2 regions of the Streptomyces sp. NPDC093109 genome follow, and region 2 is predicted to be linked to the other one. Evidence: riboswitches for the same ligand, from Rfam matches in the RefSeq annotation. Region 2 holds a riboswitch; the other holds the start of a gene.

Region 1 (4,404 bases), on a different contig from region 2:
CAGCGCCTACGCGGGGCCGCTCACGTACGTACCGCGCTTACGCGGGCCCCCGGCGGCGGGGTGCGGTGTCCGGATCCGCGGCCCGGAGGTCCGCCAGCAGCTCGGCCTGGCCGGCCAGTACCCCGGACAGGATCGTGCGTGCGACCCTCAGCAGCTCCGCGACCTGGGGGCTGGCCAGCGAGTAGTGGACGACGGAGCCCTCGCGGCGGGTGACCACCAGATTCGCCCGGCGCAGGACGGCCAGCTGCTGTGACAGATGGGCGGGCTCGACCCCTACCTCCGGCAGCATCTCCGCGACCGCGTGCTCGCGCTCGCTCAGCAGCTCAAGCACCCGGATCCGTACCGGATGCCCGAGCGTCTTGAAGAACTCCGCCTTCAGCTGGTAGAGCGGCGCGCTCACCGACTTGCCTCCGCACTGCTGCGGCCGGCCGTGGGACCGGTCGCTCGCCGTCGCTCGGACACCGGGGGCCGGTGCCGCTCCCACCCGGGACTCACTGCCCCGGGGTCGTCCTCGCCGTATCCCGCTCGTCCGGCGGCTCTGGACCGACCGGGACAACACTGCCATACGCGCCGGTCCCGGGCTGGCGGTACGGGATCATGGTGCCCCTGGCGCGCTCCCGTCCGGCCGGGGAACAGCCCTCTCGCGGACGCCGGTTGGGGATTTCGGGCCTGGCCGACGGTCGGTTTATGATCTTGGCCATGACTTCGCAAACCCCCGAGAAGAGCCCGTCCCGCAAGCAGAAGCTCCAGGAGAAGCAGCGGCGCCAGCTGGCCGTCGTCGACACGATCGACAAGGCCGAGGCCAAGCTGCGCAAGGCCAAGGTGGAGCTGGCCGAGGCCGTGGCGGAGGCGGTCGAGGTCTTCGGCAGCGAGCAGAACGCCGCCGACGAGCTCGGACTGCCGGTGGAGACGATCCGCGGGCACCTCGACCTCATCGAGGTCGACGGCGACGGCTCCGAGGAGACCGCGGAATCCCCGGAGACCGCCCCCGCCGCCGTGACCCCGGCGAAGGCCAAGGCGCCGTCCAAGGCGGAGCCGAAGCCCGAGACGGAGTCCGAGCTGGAGCCGGAGCCCGCGCTGGTCTAGTACCGGGAGTACCGGGCGCCAGGAACACGGGAGCGGGGCCGCACGTCGGCCCCGCTCCCGTTTCTGTTTCCGTATACCGTTCCGTCCCCCGCGATCCGCACCCGGCCGGTCCTGATGGCCGAGCACGTCCGGTTTCTGACGCGTATTCGGAACACGCTCGCTCGGTATCCCGGCGCGGTTCTCCGAAGGCAACGCCACTCGACCGGAAGGGGTGTTGGTGAATTCCTCGGCGAATTACGTGCCCGGTGCGTTTTTGATGTGCGGTCAGGTGCTCCGACCGCGCCCTTCGGTGCCTCGCCGCCCGGGTTGTATGGGTGATATTTGGGTGTCTTGTCCTTTTATGTTCGCCCTACGGGGGTGACGTGCATCACGGTGGCGGGGTGGGTGTGGCGGCCGGGAGGGCGCGTATTTCGTACGCCCGGCGGGAATTGCGGGATTTGATCTTTCCGCGCCGGAGAGCGCATTGAATTCCGGACTTGTTCGGTTCCGCTGTTCTCGCTTAAGTTCACGTCACTCCGGATGGAACGCCGAATCCTGCCGCTGTCCGGTCAACCCACCAACCCACTCATGTACGGCAGGAGCGGGGGACCCAGGTAAGTCGCCGGTCCGTGTACGGACCGGCTTGGGGTGAAGTCTCGTGTACACCGCGTGACCGGGCATCTCCTGCCCGAACCCGACAGCTCACCTCGCAGGCGACGGAGAGGAACGCGTCATGTTCGCAAAGGCTGTCGTCAGGGCGAAGCACAAGGCGAAGCACCGCCGCCCCAGAACGAACCCGCTCGCCCGTGGCGCCGTCGCCGTGAGCGCGGGGGGTGCCGTACTGGCCCTGCCCCTGCTCGCCGCCACCACCGCCCAGGCCGCGCCCGTCACCGCCCCGGCGGCCTCGGTGCCCCAGGCCTCCGACAACGCGGTGAAGGCCGTCCCCACCACCTACTCCGTGGTCCTGGGCGACTCGCTCTCCAAGATCGCGAAGGCGCACTCGCTCAGCGGCGGCTGGAAGAAGCTGTACGCGGACAACCGCGGGGCCATCGGGACCAACCCGTCCCACATCCGCCCCGGCCTCACGCTGAAGCTCGGTACGGCCGCCAAGGCCACGGTGAAGGCCGCCCCGAAGGCCGCGCCGAAGACGGCCACCAAGACGGCCGCCAAGACCGTCACCGCCGCTCCCGCGGCCCTGAAGTCGTACAGCAACAACCTGGACGGCTGGATCCGGGAGTCCCTGGACATCATGGCCGCGCGCGGTATCCCCGGCAGCTACAACGGCATCTACCGCAACATCATGCGTGAGTCCTCGGGCAACCCGATGGCCATCAACAACTGGGACATCAACGCCCAGAACGGCATCCCCTCCAAGGGGCTCCTCCAGGTCATCGACCCCACGTTCCAGACGTACCACGTGCCCGGTACGTCCCTGAACAGCTACGACCCGGTCGCCAACATCACCGCCGCGTGCAACTACGCCGCCGCCCGGTACGGCTCGATCGACAACGTCAACGGTCCCTACTGACGGACCCGCGCCCGGCACAACACCGGCCCCACCTGCCCCGCCTCGGCGCGGACGGGTGGGGCCGGCGGCCGTTCGTGCCCCTTCTCGCACCATGCGGAGCAGGCAACAGGCCGGAAACGATCACGGAACGACCGGGAAATTTCGGTACGTCACTCTCTCTCCACGCATACGAGACGGAAGGGAGCCGGTATGAGCCTCAGCAGCGCACGTCCGGCGGACCTCCGCAGCCGTGTCCACCAGTCGGCCTGGACGCGGGGGCGTGTGGCCCACGGTGTGCCGCTCCGCTCCGCCGCCGCCCGCGGCTGAGCGACACGCGGCCCGTAGCCCTCCAGCTCCCTCCCTCCGTCCCCTCCGGCGGGGACGTATGCGCAGAAGGACCTCACCATGACCACCGTCGTACCCCCTCCCGCCCTGCCCAGGGAGTGCACCTTCGACCCCGGTGACTGGGCGATCCTGGCCCGCCACTGGTACCCCGTCGCGCTCTCCCGCGAGGTCGGCGGCCGGCCCGTGGCCGTACGGCTGCTGGACGAGACGCTCGTGGCCTACCGGGTGGACGGCGAGGCCGTCGTCGCCCACGACATCTGCCCGCACCGCGGTGTCCCGCTCAGCCTCGGCGGCGGCGACGGCGCGGGCATCACCTGCGCCTACCACGGCCTGCGCTTCGGCGCGGGCGGCAGGTGTACGGACGTACCGGCGCACCCCGCAGCGAAGATCCCCGCCCGGCTGAACCTGCGGACCTTCCCCGTCGTCGAGCGGTACGGACTGGTGTGGACGTGTCTGCGGCCGACCGACGAGGAGCGGCGGGACCCGGCGGCCGTGGCGCCCGTACCGCGCATGGCCCACTGGGACGACGAGGGGTTCCAGCGGATCACCTGCCCCAGCATCGACATCGCCGCGTTCGCGGGCCGCCAGCTCGAAGGGTTCCTCGACGTCGCCCACTTCGGCTTCGTCCATCTCGACTCCTTCGGCGACCCCGACAACACCGCTGTCCCCGACTACTCCCCGGTCCGCCACGACCGCGGCTTCTCCGTCGACTACTGGAGCACGGTCAGCAACTACGCGCGCGGCGGCCCGCAGGCCCCGCCGGACTTCCAGTGGCTGCGCCACTTCGACGTCCATCTGCCTTTCACCGCCACCCTCGTGGTGCACTTCCCCGGCGGCGGACGCCTCAACATCATGAACGCGGCCTCCCCCGTCTCGGCCAGGAAGACCCGGATGTTCGCCCCGATCGCCCGCGACTTCGACACCGACGGGCCGGTCCAGGACGTGTACGACTTCAACCGGAAGGTGTTCGAGGAGGACCGTGCCATCGTCGAGGTGCAGAAACCTGAGAACCTGCCCCTGGACCCCCGGCTCGAAGTGCACATCCCCGCCGACCGCAGCTCCATCGCCTACCGGCGCGGGCTGCGCGACATGGGCCTGAGCCACTTCTTCACCGCGTAGGAGCCATGGCCGTGCAGACCCTCGATGTCATCGTCCACGCCGTCACCCTGGCCTCCGCCACCAGCCGCAGCTACGAACTCCGCCCCGTCACCGGTACGTTGCCGCCCTTCGACGCCGGCGCGCACATCGACGTACACCTCGACCGGGCGGACGGCGGCCCGGCGCTCATCCGCCCGTACTCGCTCTGCAACTCGCCCCGGGAGAAGGACCGTTACCTCATCTGCGTACACCGGGAGGACACGGGACGTGGCGGTTCCCTGGCCCTGCACCGGGAGATCACGGTGGGCCGGCGGCTCCGTGTCTCCGCGCCGCGCAACCTCTTCCCGCTGGTGTCCGCGCGGCGGTACGTGCTCGTCGCGGGAGGCATC
Region 2 (4,404 bases):
AATGTTCTTGCGAGTCGGTCGTGCTCGTCACTGGTTCTTCGCTAATTCTTCGGGCGGTCCGCGGTGTCCACACCGTCCAGGACGTTCGAGTACCAGGGCCGGTCCGCCGCCCCGCGGTTCTCGTCGCGCCGCTCCCGCGCCGTCTCCGGGTCGATCACGGTGTAACCCGTCTCCCCCGGCATCAGATAGTGGAGGTGCTCGCGCGCCAGCCGCTGGATATAGGCGTCGTCGCGGAGCCGCGCCTTCTCGTCGCGCAACTCCTCGACGCGCTGCTTCGCCTCGCGGGCGACCCGTTCCTGGTCGGCGATCTCGTTCCGCTGCGACACGTACTGCCGCATCGGATACGCGAGCGCCACCACCATGGTGCACACCACCAGGGCGAGGAAGGCCGCGCGCCCGGTGAGCCGGGAGCGGCGGTCCTGCCGGCGGTTCTGCGAGCGGTAGACCCGGGCGGCCGTCTGCTCGCCGATGATCCGCAGCCTGGTCGCGGTGGAGAACCGGTCCCGGTTCCCGGTCATGGCCGCCCTCCCCTCCTACGTACGTACGTCCCCGGACACGGTACGGGACCGGGGCCGGGGACGTACGGACGACGGGCGGGAGCGCCCTCGTACCTCAGGCGTAGCCTCAGGCGGAGCGGAAGCGCGGGAACGCGCTGCGGCCCGCGTACACCGCCGCGTCGTCGAGGATCTCCTCGATGCGCAGCAGCTGGTTGTACTTGGCGACGCGGTCCGAGCGGGCCGGGGCGCCGGTCTTGATCTGGCCGCAGTTCACCGCGACGGCGAGGTCCGCGATGGTGACGTCCTCGGTCTCGCCGGAACGGTGCGACATCATGCACTTGAAGCCGTTGCGCTGCGCCAGCTCCACGGCGTCCAGGGTCTCGGTCAGCGAACCGATCTGGTTGACCTTGACGAGCAGGGCGTTGGCCGAGCCCTCCTCGATGCCGCGCGCGAGGCGCTCCGGGTTGGTGACGAAGAGGTCGTCGCCGACGATCTGGACCTTGGAGCCCAGCTGGTCGGTGATGACCTTCCAGCCGGCCCAGTCGTCCTCGTACAGCGGGTCCTCGATGGAGACGAGCGGGTACGCCTCGACCAGCTCGGCGTAGTACTCGGTCATCTCGGCGGCCGAGCGCGACTTGCCCTCGAACTCGTAGCTGCCGTCCTTGTAGAACTCGGACGCGGCGACGTCGAGCGCGAGCGCGATGTCGCGGCCGGGGACGTAACCGGCCTCCTTGATGGCTTCGAGGATGAGGTCGAGCGCGGCGCGGTTCGACTCCAGGTTCGGCGCGAAGCCGCCCTCGTCGCCGAGGCCGGTGGACAGGCCCTTCTGCTTCAGGACCTTCTTGAGCGTGTGGTAGACCTCGGCACCCCAGCGCAGCGCCTCGGAGAAGGACTCCGCGCCGATCGGGGCGATCATGAACTCCTGGATGTCCACGTTGGAGTCGGCGTGCGAGCCGCCGTTCAGGATGTTCATCATCGGAACGGGCAGCAGGTGCGCGTTCGGGCCGCCGAGGTAGCGGAAGAGCGGAAGGTCCGAGGCTTCGGAGGCGGCGTGCGCGACGGCCAGGGAGACACCGAGGATGGCGTTCGCGCCGAGCGAGCCCTTGTTCTCGGTGGCGTCCAGGTCGATCATCGCCTGGTCGATCAGGCGCTGCTCGGTGGCGTCGTACCCGACCAGCTCGGGGCCGAGCTGCTCGATGACGGCGAGGACGGCCTTCTCGACACCCTTGCCCAGGTAGCGGCTGGCGTCTCCGTCGCGGAGTTCGACGGCCTCGAACGCACCGGTGGAGGCACCGGAGGGAACAGCAGCACGGCCGGTGCTGCCGTCGTCGAGGCCGACCTCGACCTCGACCGTGGGGTTGCCTCGCGAGTCGAGGATTTCCCGGGCTACGACGACGTCGATGGACGGCACGAGCATCTCCTTCTGGGATGTGACGCGTGGGCGCAAGGTCTCATTGGCCTTGCGCCATGAGCCTAACCGGCCCGGAGTGATCGGTCGGCCCCGAGGGCCTCTCGTTTGGGCCGGGCCGCCCCTATTGACCCGTACCGACCGGTAATGGGGATTTTCGGGGCTGACGGCCGAAACCCCGGCCCGGCGCGTACGGGGGTGACGCGCCGGGCCGGGGTGCTCTGGGGCGGGCGGGCGGGTCAGCTCAGGTGGAGCTGCTGGCCCGGGTAGATCACATCGGCGTCACGGACGATGTCCTTGTTCAGGTCGAAGACCTTCTTCCAGCCGCCCTTGACCTTGTGGGCGTCGGCGATCTTGGAGAGGGTGTCGCCGGACTTGACCTTGTACTCGCCGTCACCCTTCTTGATCGTGACGGTGGCGCGGTTCTGGCTGCGCGAGGCGGTGGGCTGCTCCGCGGTGCGCTGCTGGGGCGCGGCCTGCTGCGCCGGGGCGGCCTGCTGCTTGGGAGCGGCCTGCTGCTTCGGGGCGGCCTGCTGCTTCGGCTGCGACTGGGACTGGGACTGCGTACCGGAGCCGCTGGAGCCGCCGCTGTACGCCGCGCCCGACAGGTTGACGCCGCAGCTCGGCCACGCGCCCTTGCCCTGGCCGGCCAGGACCTTCTCGGCGACCGCTATCTGCTGGGACTTGGACGCCAGGTCGGCGCGGGAGGCGTAGGCGGTGCCGCCGTACGCGGCCCAGGTGGAGCTGGTGAACTGCAGCCCGCCGTAGAAGCTGTTGCCGGTGTTGATGGACCAGTTGCCGCCGGACTCGCACTGGGCGACCTGGTCCCACTCGGCCGCGGTCGCGGCCGAGGCGGAGGTGGCGCCGATCAGCGGGGCCGCGACGGCGGCACCGGTGATTCCGGCGAGTGTGGCGTAGCGGACCGCCTTGGACGGACGACGGTGCTTGGCCTTGCTGGAACGCAGCAGCATGAAGCATCTCCTCACCGACGCCTACGAGGTCAGCTGTCGGGTTCGGGCCAAGTGAGTTGCCCGGCCGCGTGCTCTCACACGCGGCTTCACCCCTAGCCGTGCCCGGACCGTCTCTCGACGGCCGGGACCGGCGCGAACCATTGGGTCCCCCGCTCCTGCCTTCGGCGCTTTACGCGACGACCACTCCCCCCGACCGACGGCAGGATTCGGCGTTTCGGTCGACGGGGCCCGCGGTGCGAGCGGTTCAGACCGTAATCACAGCCCGGGTGGTTGTTCAAAGAGGCACATCCGGGAGAAAACGCCCTTCCCGCCCTCAACGGCCTTCATGTTTCCGCAGGTGGGGACCGGGATGAGCCAACCGTCAGAGCAAATGACCCCAGTTGCGGCAAAGAGACCCTTGTCTCACTTGCGCAGAAGTGGACATACGATCCCTAACCACCCCCCGATCGCGCCATGTTTCGGATCGCGGCCGGGGCGCCGACCAGGGCCGGACGGGGCGCCGTGGACGTCAACGGTGCCCCGTTCAGCACAGGGGCGGCTCAGACCCAGCCGCCGACGACCTTCTGACTGCCGATCACGACGGAGAGGGGCTCGCCGCCGACGACGACGGACTCACCGCGGCCGGTCTCCTCGCCGCCGTACGCGTCCCCGAGGCTTCCGTCGCGGGCGGTCGCACTGCCGCGCGAGGCACGGTCGCTCGGTTCGCGCTCTTTATCCTTATTGCCCGATGCGCCGTCATCCTCCTTGGCGGGGGCGCCCCGGTGCTTGCCCGTGGCGGGCGCGGTCGAGGCGTCGGCGGTGGGCTCGGTGTCCTTGGTGTCGCTCGCGCTCGGCGACGGGGTGGCGGGGTCCGTGGAGGCCGCCCCGCCCGTCTGCGTACCGCTGTCGCCGTACCCGGGGGTCTCGGTGCCGGACGTGGCGTCCGAGGCATCGCCCGACGGGTCGGTGGTGGAGCCCGAGCCGGTCCCGGTCGCGCCGTCGACGGTGCTCCCGACGCTCTTCACGAGCCCGGAGACGACGGCGCAGCTGGACCACGCCTTCGTGCCCTGCGCCGTGAAGACCTTCTCGGCTATCTGGATCTGCTGGGAGCGGCTCGCCAGGTCGGGGCTGGCCGCGAACTCCGCGCCACCGAAGGCGTCCCAGGTCTCCTGGGTCATCTGGAGTCCGCCGTAGGCGCCGTTGCCGAGGTTGGCGCTCCACCGGCCGCCGCTCTCGCACTCGGCGACCCGGTCCCAGGTGGAGGCTTCCGCCGCGCTTGCGCCACTGGCGGCCAGGAGCGGGATGGCGATGGCCGATCCCGTCACTCCTGCCGCGACGAGAAGGGCGGGGGCCTGTCGGGGCCGGCGGTGTTTCCCGGAGCGCATGCGGTTGCCTTCCGTGTGACTGTCGGTTCGACATCAGCGTGTTGCTGCTGAGTCGTCGTGAACGTAGCGGTACTCGAACTGTTGTCACAAGTCGATGCAGCGGAGATCACGCAAAAGTCACGGTATTGGCGGGCCGTCAGGAATTCGTTCCCGGAATCCCCCCG

Evidence for each region. Region 2 has a riboswitch for cyclic di-AMP ahead of AB0389_RS16625 (transglycosylase family protein). Riboswitches for the same ligand answer to the same signal wherever they lie in the genome.
Region 1: another riboswitch for cyclic di-AMP. It lies ahead of AB0389_RS06170 (LysM peptidoglycan-binding domain-containing protein); the one in region 2 lies ahead of AB0389_RS16625 (transglycosylase family protein).

The regions. Positions count from the first base shown of each region.
Region 1 covers NZ_JBFBEZ010000004.1:46,870-51,273, reverse strand. The annotation lists gene AB0389_RS06180 (metalloregulator ArsR/SmtB family transcription factor) at 38-400, opposite strand; gene AB0389_RS06175 (hypothetical protein) at 700-1,086, shown strand; cyclic di-AMP (ydaO/yuaA leader) riboswitch at 1,602-1,794, shown strand; gene AB0389_RS06170 (LysM peptidoglycan-binding domain-containing protein) at 1,799-2,593, shown strand; gene AB0389_RS06165 (aromatic ring-hydroxylating dioxygenase subunit alpha) at 2,978-4,036, shown strand; gene AB0389_RS06160 (PDR/VanB family oxidoreductase) at 4,042-4,404, shown strand, end outside.
Region 2 covers NZ_JBFBEZ010000015.1:48,089-52,492, reverse strand. The annotation lists gene AB0389_RS16635 (septum formation initiator family protein) at 42-518, opposite strand; gene eno (phosphopyruvate hydratase) at 625-1,914, opposite strand; gene AB0389_RS16625 (transglycosylase family protein) at 2,145-2,873, opposite strand; cyclic di-AMP (ydaO/yuaA leader) riboswitch at 2,880-3,053, opposite strand; gene AB0389_RS16620 (transglycosylase family protein) at 3,416-4,240, opposite strand; gene AB0389_RS16615 (cytochrome P450) at 4,377-4,404, opposite strand, start outside.